DNA from 2 places in the Microbispora cellulosiformans genome. Region 2 is predicted to be linked to the other one. Evidence: riboswitches for the same ligand, from Rfam matches in the RefSeq annotation. Region 2 holds a riboswitch; the other holds the start of a gene.
The links. Region 2 has a riboswitch for glycine ahead of gcvT (glycine cleavage system aminomethyltransferase GcvT). Riboswitches for the same ligand answer to the same signal wherever they lie in the genome.

Region 1 (4,409 bases), on a different contig from region 2:
CGTAGCAGCGTTCGTGGCGTTCTGGGCCAGTAGAGGTGGGCTGATGGGGCGGTGACCGGCACATCCGCTCCCTGGCGGGTGTTACGTTGAATGCCTGGTGATATGCCGCGACGCTTGAGACGGAGCCGCCCGTGTTGCAGATGGAGGTCGTGGGGGTTCGCGTTGAGATGCCCACAAACCAGCCGATCGTTCTCCTGAAGGAGGCGAGCGGTGATCGGTACCTGCCGATCTGGATTGGCATGACCGAGGCGACCGCCATCGCGCTGGCCCAGGCGGAGGAGCCCCCGCCGAGGCCGCTGACCCACGACTTGTTCCGCGATGTGCTTGAGGCGTTGGGGGTGCGGTTGCGCACCGTCAACATCGTCGCGCTCCGCGACGGGATCTTCTTCGCCGACCTGGTGTTCTCGAACGGGGTCGAGGTGAGCGCACGCCCTTCGGACTCGATCGCGCTGGCGTTGCGCACGGGGGCGACGATCTACGCGAGTGAGGACGTCATCCAGGAGGCGGGTGTGAGCATGCCCGACGACCAGGAAGACGAAGTGGAGAAGTTCCGCGAGTTCCTGGACAAAATCACACCGGAAGACTTCGGGCGAGCGGGCTGACGTGCCGCACGATTTCGGGAAATTACGCTTCACGACGCGCCGGACGGGGTCGTTGACTGACGATGGCCCCGGTCCTACGGTGCAAGGGAAACCACGGTTGTAATTCGCGAACCCCCAGATCAGACCGTGGGATGAGAGAAAGCCGGAGGTCCGCAGTGGCGGTCAGCAGCGGCGAGGGTAGGTCGGCCGGCCAGCACGACCCGGTTCGGCGGGCGGCACGCGAGCGCGCCGGCGAACAGGGTCTGCTGTTCGACGAGCAGCCGACGGCGCTGCCCGAGAACATCGGTTACCGCGGGCCGACGGCGTGCGCGGCGGCCGGGATCACCTACCGGCAGCTCGACTACTGGGCCCGGACCGAACTGGTGCTCCCGACCATAAGAGCAGCTCAGGGGTCCGGTTCGCAGCGACTCTACAGCTTCCGCGACATCCTCGTCCTGAAGGTCGTCAAACGTCTCCTCGACACGGGGGTCTCCCTCCAGCAGATCCGCACCGCCGTACGGCACCTGCGCGACCGCGGCGTCAACGACCTGGCCCAGATCACCCTGATGAGCGACGGCGTGAGCGTCTACGAGTGCACCAGCGCCGACGAGGTGATCGACCTGCTGCAGGGCGGCCAGGGCGTGTTCGGCATCGCGCTCGGGCGGGTCTGGCGGGAGGTGGAGGGCTCCCTGGCCGAGCTGCCGGGTGAGCGCGCGGAATCCTCCCCGGATGCGGAGGGGGACCATCCCGCCGACGAGCTGGCCCGCCGCAGGAAGGCCCGCAAGACCGGCTGAGAAACGGGTACAACGGAAGTAACCGGGTAGAGTGGACACGGCCGACGACCTCGTGCGGGAGAGACCCCTGAAGTTGCAGGGGCGCCGAAGGAGCAAACCTCCCCGGAAACTCTCAGGCATCCGTACCGCACGGACGAGGCGACTCTGAAAAGCAGGCCCGCCGGCCAGGCGGCGCCTCACCGAAGGGGAAAGCCGGGCCCGGCGGCCCGGTGAAGCTCTCAGGTCCGATGACAGAGGGGGAGACCGCATCACGGCCGGTCGCGCCCACGGGCGCGAGGCGGTCGCCGCAGGTCTCGACCCGCCCAGGAGGCCCCTGTCATGACCGACCGCTCGACGCTTGAGGATCTTTCCGCCCCGCCTTTCGCGACCCGTCACATCGGTCCTTCCGACGACGACCGCTCCCGCATGCTGGAGGTCGTCGGCTACGAGTCGACGGCCGACCTGCTCGCCGTGGCCGTGCCCGAGGCGATCCGCACGCGGACCCCGCTGAACCTGCCCGAGGCGGCGGGGGAGGCCGAGGCGCTGGCCGAACTGCGCGCGATCGCCGCCCGCAACCGGGTGCTGACCCCGATGATCGGCCTTGGGTACCACGACACGATCACTCCGGGGGTCGTTCTCCGCAACGTGCTGGAGAACCCGGGCTGGTACACGGCGTACACGCCGTACCAGCCGGAGATCTCGCAGGGGCGGCTGGAGGCCCTGCTGAACTTCCAGACGGTCGTGTCAGACCTCACCGGCCTCGACGTCGCGGGCGCGTCCCTGCTGGACGAGGCGACCGCCGCGGCCGAGGCGATGACGCTGGCGCGGCGCGCGAGCAAGGTCAAGGCGGACGTCTTCGTGGTCGACGCGGACGCGCTGCCGCAGACCAAGGCCGTGCTGGAGACCCGCGCGGAGCCGCTCGGCATCACGCTGGTGGAGTCGGACCTCGCGGGCGACCTGCCCGAGTGCTTCGGGGTCCTCGTCCAGTATCCGGGCGCGAGCGGCCGTGTGGCGTCCTTCCGGGCGCTGGCCGAGCGGGCGCACGCCGCCGGCGCGCTGCTCGTCGCGTCGGCCGACCTGCTGGCGCTGACCCTGCTGGAGCCCCCGGGCGAGCAGGGCGCCGACATCGCCGTCGGCTCCTCCCAGCGCTTCGGCGTCCCGTTGGGCTACGGCGGCCCCCACGCGGCCTACATGGCGGTCCGCGAGGGCCTGCAGCGGCAGATGCCGGGCCGCCTGGTCGGCGTCTCGGTGGACGCCGACGGCCGTACGGCCTACCGGCTGGCCCTGCAGACCCGCGAGCAGCACATCCGGCGGGAGAGGGCCACCAGCAACATCTGCACCGCGCAGGTCCTGCTCGCCGTCATGGCCTCGATGTACGCCGTCTACCACGGCCCCGACGGCCTCCGGAGGATCGCCCAGCGGGCGCACCGGCACGCGGCCGTCCTCGCCGCCGGGCTGCGCGAGGGAGGCGTGGAGATCGTCCACGACGAGTTCTTCGACACCGTGCTCGCCCGCGTGCCGGGCCGGGCGGAGCGGGTCGTGGCCGCCGCCGCCGAGCGGGGCGTCAACCTCCGCCTGGCGGACGCCGACCACGTCGGCGTGGCCTGTGACGAGAAGACCGTCGTCGCCCACCTGCGGGCCGTCTGGGAGGCGTTCGGCGTGCCGGGGACCGTGGTCGAGGACCTCGACCGGGCGACCTCCGACGCGATCCCCGCGGGCCTGCAGCGGACCTCCGGCTTCCTCACCCACCCGGTCTTCCACTCCCACCGCTCCGAGACGGCCATGCTGCGCTACCTGCGGCGGCTGCAGGACAGGGACGTCGCGCTCGACCGCTCGATGATCCCGCTGGGTTCCTGCACGATGAAGCTCAACGCGACCACCGAGATGGAGCCGGTCACCTGGCCGGAGTTCGCCGCGATCCACCCGTTCGCGCCGGCGGAGCAGGCCGAGGGGTACGCCGAGCTGATCGGGACCCTGGAGGGCTGGCTGGCCGAGGTCACGGGCTACGACCGGGTGTCGATCCAGCCGAACGCCGGCTCGCAGGGCGAGTTCGCCGGGCTGCTGGCGATCAGGTCCTACCACCGCTCCCGGGGCGAGGACGGCCGCGACGTCTGCCTCATCCCGTCGTCCGCCCACGGCACCAACGCCGCCAGCGCTGTCATGGCGGGCATGCGGGTCGTCGTGGTGGCCTGCGACGAGAGCGGCAACGTCGATCTCGCCGACCTCGCCGCGAAGATCGGCAAGCACCGCGACGCGCTCGCCGCGATCATGGTGACCTACCCGTCCACCCACGGCGTGTACGAGGAGACGATCGTCGAGATCTGCGAGCGGGTCCACGAGGCCGGCGGACAGGTCTACGTGGACGGGGCCAACCTCAACGCGCTGGTCGGCCTGGCCCGGCTGGGCGAGTTCGGGGCGGACGTCTCCCACCTGAACCTGCACAAGACCTTCTGCATCCCGCACGGCGGCGGCGGGCCCGGCGTCGGCCCGGTCGCGGTCAAGGCCCACCTCGCGGAGTACCTGCCCGCGCACGTGTCGGCCGCGCCGTACGGCTCGGCGGGCATCCTGCCGATCTCCTGGGCGTACGTCCGGATGATGGGCGGCGACGGCCTCCGCCAGGCCACCGAGCAGGCGATCCTGTCGGCCAACTACCTGGCCCGGCGCCTCGCGCCGCACTACCCGGTCCTCTACACCGGCCGGGACGGCCTGGTCGCGCACGAGTGCATCGTCGACCTGCGCCAGATCACCAAGGAGACCGGCGTCACCGTCGACGACGTGGCCAAGCGGCTGATCGACTACGGCTTCCACGCGCCCACGATGTCGTTCCCCGTCGCCGGGACGCTCATGATCGAGCCGACCGAGAGCGAGGACCTGGCCGAGCTCGACCGCTTCGCCGACGCGATGATCGCCATCCGGGGCGAGATCGCCAAGGTGGCGTCGGGCGAGTACGACAAGACCGACAACCCGCTGCGCAACGCGCCGCACACGGCCGAGTGCCTCACCGCCGGCGACTGGGCCCACCCCTACTCGCGGGCCGTCGCGGCCTACCCGGTGC
Region 2 (4,409 bases):
GGGAAGACCCCGGCACCCGGGCGCCGGTTCGTGGACGGATCGCACCGTCCAGAGGACGGCCGCCAGCGCGTCCAACCGCCCGAAGGCGAAGACGGGGAACAGGGATCCCACATGCCGGCGTTTGCACCGGCCGATGGCCAATCACGGCGATGTAACCGCTTTCATAACATGCACGTGCATGTTCGCTGGGCATTCATGACTTTACGGAACGCAATGCCGAGTGCCGAACAACGCATCTGCGGGCGGCCGGAAAACGCGCAATTTTGACGAGTGAAGCCGGAGAGAGATATCGTCAAACGCCGATCAAAGCCGCCGTCGTCGGCGCGTTCACGCTGCCTTGCGCGAGGGGAACCGTGTTATACGCCGTGCTCGGACCGTTTTCGGCCATGAACGACCGAGGAGACGCCATCGCCGGCCTCGCCGCGAGACATCGGCAGCTCCTGGCGCTGCTCGTCCTCAATGCGAATATCGCGCTGCACCGGGACCAGCTCACCGGACTGTTGTGGAATGGCCGCCCCACCATTTCAGCGCCGCGCAATCTTACCACCTACGTCGCACAGGTGCGGCGGCGGCTCTCCCCCCGCGACCCCGGCCTTTCTCCGGTCCACACCGTGAAGGGCGGATACCTTCTTTCCGTCCGGCCCGGATCCGTGGACGTTGCAGAATTCAACCAATGGGCGGCGCAGGGCAGAATCGCTCGCGAGAATGGCGATTACCACAATGCGGTGCGGTTGTTCGAGAAGGCGCTGAGCCTGTGGCGGGGCGACGCCCTCCTCGATGTGCGGCAGATCGACAGGCTCCGCACGTGGGCCGAACGGCTCGACGAGGACCGGCGCGCGGTGACCGAGGACCTCTTCGACGTACGGCTGGCGCTCGGGCACCACCGCGAGATCGTCGGCGGCCTGGCCCAGTGGGCGACCCGGCACCCGCTGCGCGAACGCCCCCACCGGCAGCTCATGCTCGCCCTGCACCGGTCGGGCCGGACCCACGACGCCTCCGCCTCCTACCAGCGGCTGCGCCGCACCCTGGTCGACCGCCTCGGCACCGAGCCGTCCCCCGACACCCAGGCCCTCCACCAGCGGATCCTCACCGGCGACGCCTTGAACGCCTTTCCTGCCCGAGGCCACACGCCCCCGAGGGGGATCACCCCAAGCGCGAATTAGGCCAGGCTCGCCGACCTCCTCCGCTGGCTGGAGCAGGCCCGCGCGGACGCGGAGAGGCGTGGCAAGGACCCGGACGACCTCGCCGAGGTCCGCGCGATCCGCCAGGAGGTTGGGCATGCGGATGCGTGGTGACGTCTAACGGCTGCGCGCCCCTCGGGGCGCCGTCGGCCCAGAACGGGCACCGTGAGTGTGACAAAGCGGGCGGCCCGGCAGGTTACGGGGGCGGCGGCGAACCACTAGGCTGGCAGCTCACCGATCATCCCGTGCGGGAGAGCGTCCTGGCAGCCGGTCAGGGCCCCTGAAGGAGCAAGCCCTCCCCGCGAACCTCTCAAGGCAAAGGACCGCGCGGGCCAGGTGACCTCTGGAAAGAAGGCCGTGAGGCCTCGCCGAAGGTGAAAGTCCGGCAAAGATCGGACGAAGCTCTCAGGCGCCGATGACAGAGGGGGAGGATGCCCGATAGTTCAGTGCAGCATCCGTCCTTTCCGAGGTCCGCATGTCCCGATCCACCCCGCTTCGCGGGGTACACGAACGCCTTGGCGCGACCCTGACCGACTTCGCCGGATGGCAGATGCCGTTGAGGTACGGCAGCGAGTCGGCCGAGCACAACGCGGTGCGCACGGCCGCGGGGCTGTTCGACCTGTCCCACATGGGGGAGATCTTCGTCACCGGCCCGCAGGCGGGCGAGGCGCTCGACCACGCCCTGGTGGGTCACCTCAGTATCCTCGGCCCCGGCCGCGCCCGTTACACGATGATCGTGAACGAGGACGGCGGCATCCTCGACGACCTCATCGTCTACCGCCTCGACGAGGACCGGTACATGGTCGTCGCCAACGCCTCCAACTACGCCGTCGTGGCGCGCGAACTGATCGCCCGGTCCGAGGGGTACGACGCGCGGGTGACCGACAGGTCCGACGAGTACGCGCTGGTGGCCGTGCAGGGGCCGCGCGCCGCTGAAATCCTGCGCGGGCTGACCGACGCGGACGTCGACGGCCTGAAGTACTACGCCATCCTCCCCGGTGTCGTCGCCGGGGCGCCCGCCCTGATCGCGCGGACCGGCTACACCGGCGAGGACGGCTTCGAGCTGTTCGTCCTCAACGAGCACGCCGTACCCCTGTGGGACGCGCTCACCGAGGCCGGCCGTGACCTCGGGCTCGTCCCCGCCGGGCTGTCGGCCCGCGACACGCTGCGCCTGGAGGCCGGCATGCCGCTCTACGGCAACGAGCTGACCTCCTCGGCCACCCCGTTCGACGCCGGCCTCGGCCGGGTCGTCCGCTTCGACAAGCCGGGCGACTTCGTGGGCCGGTCGGCCCTGGAGCGGGCCGCGCAGGACGGCGCCACGCGGCGGCTGGTCGGGCTGGTGGCCCGCGGCCGCCGGGTGCCCCGCCACGGCTATCCCGTCACCCGGGAGGGCGCCGTCGTCGGCGAGGTGACGAGCGGCGCACCGTCGCAGTCCCTCGGCAAGCCGATCGCCATGGCGTACGTGAGTGAGGACGCCCTCCGCGAGGGCGGCCTGACGGTCGACATCCGGGGCAGCCATGAACCGGTCGACGTCGTCGATCTGCCTTTCTACAGGAGGAGCAAGTGAGCAGCATTCCCGAGGACCTGAGCTACACCAAGGAGCACGAGTGGGTGGCCGGGATCGATGACGGCCTCACCGTGACGGTGGGCATCACGGCGTACGCCGCCGAGCAGCTCGGCGACGTGGTCTACGTGCAGGTGCCGGAGGCGGGCACGACGGTGGCGGCCGGTGACGCGGTCGGCGAGGTCGAGTCGACCAAGTCCGTGAGCGACATCTTCGCTCCGGTCGCCGGCGAGATCGTCGAGACCAACTCCGCCGTCGTGGACGACCCCTCCCTGGTCAACACCGACCCGTACGGCGACGGCTGGCTGTTCCGCGTGCGGGTGGAGGGGGAGCCGGAGGACCTGCTGTCCGCCGCCGAGTACGGCACGCTCACCTCCGGCGAGTCCTGACGGTCCCGGCCGCACAAGCGAAAGGCGACGATCAATGGCGATCAGCGTCTTCGACCTGTTCAAGGTGGGGATCGGGCCGTCCAGCTCGCACACGGGCGGCCCGATGGCCGCGGCGCACAGGTTCGCCCGCGGGCTGCACGAGGACGGGCTGCTGGAGAAGGTCACCCGGGTCGAGGCCGTCCTGTACGGCTCGCTCGGCCTGACCGGCAAGGGCCACGGCAGCGACAAGGCGGTGCTGCTCGGCCTGTCCGGCGACAAGCCCGAACTGGTCGACGTCGACACCGCCGACGAACGGCTGGCCGCGATGCGGGCGAGCGGCACCGTGACGTTGTACGGCCTCCGGGAGATCCCGTTCGTCGTCGGCGAGCACCTCGTCTTCGAGCGCAAGGTGTCGCTCCCCCACCACCCGAACGGCATGCGGTTCACGGCGTACGCCGACGACGCCGTGCTGCGCGAGAAGGTGTACTACTCGGTCGGCGGCGGCTTCGTGGTGGACGAGAACGCCACCGGCGCCGACCGGATCAAGCCCGACGACACGGCGCTGCCGTACCCCTTCACGACCGGGCGGGAACTGCTCGCGCACTGCGCGGAGACCGGCCTGTCGATCTCCGGGCTGATGATGGAGAACGAGCAGGCCTTCGGCCGTACGCCGGAGGAGATCCGGGCCCGCCTGCTGCACCTGTGGGAGGTCATGGCCGAGTGCGTGCGGCGCGGCACCACCCGTGAGGGCGTCCTGCCCGGCGGGCTCAAGGTGCGGCGCCGGGCGCACCAGCTCCACCGCAAGCTGCAGGGCGAGGCCGAGGGGGCCGACCCGCTGCGGGCGATGGACTGGATCACGCTGTTCGCGCTGGCCGTGAACGAGGAGAACGCGGCGGGCGGCCGGGTCGTCACCGCCCCCACCAACGGCGCCGCCGGGATCATCCCGGCCGTCCTCTCCTACTACCTGCGGTTCCTGCCGGGCGCCGGCGAGGACGGCGTCGTCCGCTTCCTGCTCACCGCGGGCGCGATCGGCGTGCTGTTCAAGGAGAACGCCTCCATCTCCGGCGCGGAGGTCGGCTGTCAGGGCGAGGTCGGCTCCGCCTGCTCGATGGCCGCGGCGGGCCTCACCGAGGCCCTCGGCGGCACCCCCGAGCAGGTGGAGAACGCGGCGGAGATCGGCATCGAGCACAACCTCGGCCTGACCTGCGACCCGATCGGCGGCCTGGTCCAGATCCCGTGCATCGAGCGCAACGCCGTCGCCTCGATCAAGGCGGTCACCGCCGCGCGCATCGCGCT

Region 1: another riboswitch for glycine. It lies ahead of gcvP (aminomethyl-transferring glycine dehydrogenase); the one in region 2 lies ahead of gcvT (glycine cleavage system aminomethyltransferase GcvT).

Annotation. Positions count from the first base shown of each region.
Region 1 covers NZ_VYTZ01000005.1:322,346-326,754, reverse strand. Annotated here, with positions in the region: gene ftsR (transcriptional regulator FtsR) at 1-33, shown strand, start outside; gene F5972_RS15770 (bifunctional nuclease family protein) at 132-602, shown strand; gene F5972_RS15765 (MerR family transcriptional regulator) at 758-1,375, shown strand; glycine riboswitch at 1,421-1,513, shown strand; gene gcvP (aminomethyl-transferring glycine dehydrogenase) at 1,694-4,409, shown strand, end outside.
Region 2 covers NZ_VYTZ01000018.1:39,418-43,826, forward strand. Annotated here, with positions in the region: gene F5972_RS32795 (AfsR/SARP family transcriptional regulator) at 387-1,163, shown strand; glycine riboswitch at 1,420-1,517, shown strand; glycine riboswitch at 1,518-1,613, shown strand; gene gcvT (glycine cleavage system aminomethyltransferase GcvT) at 1,657-2,748, shown strand; gene gcvH (glycine cleavage system protein GcvH) at 2,745-3,134, shown strand; gene F5972_RS32810 (L-serine ammonia-lyase) at 3,169-4,409, shown strand, end outside.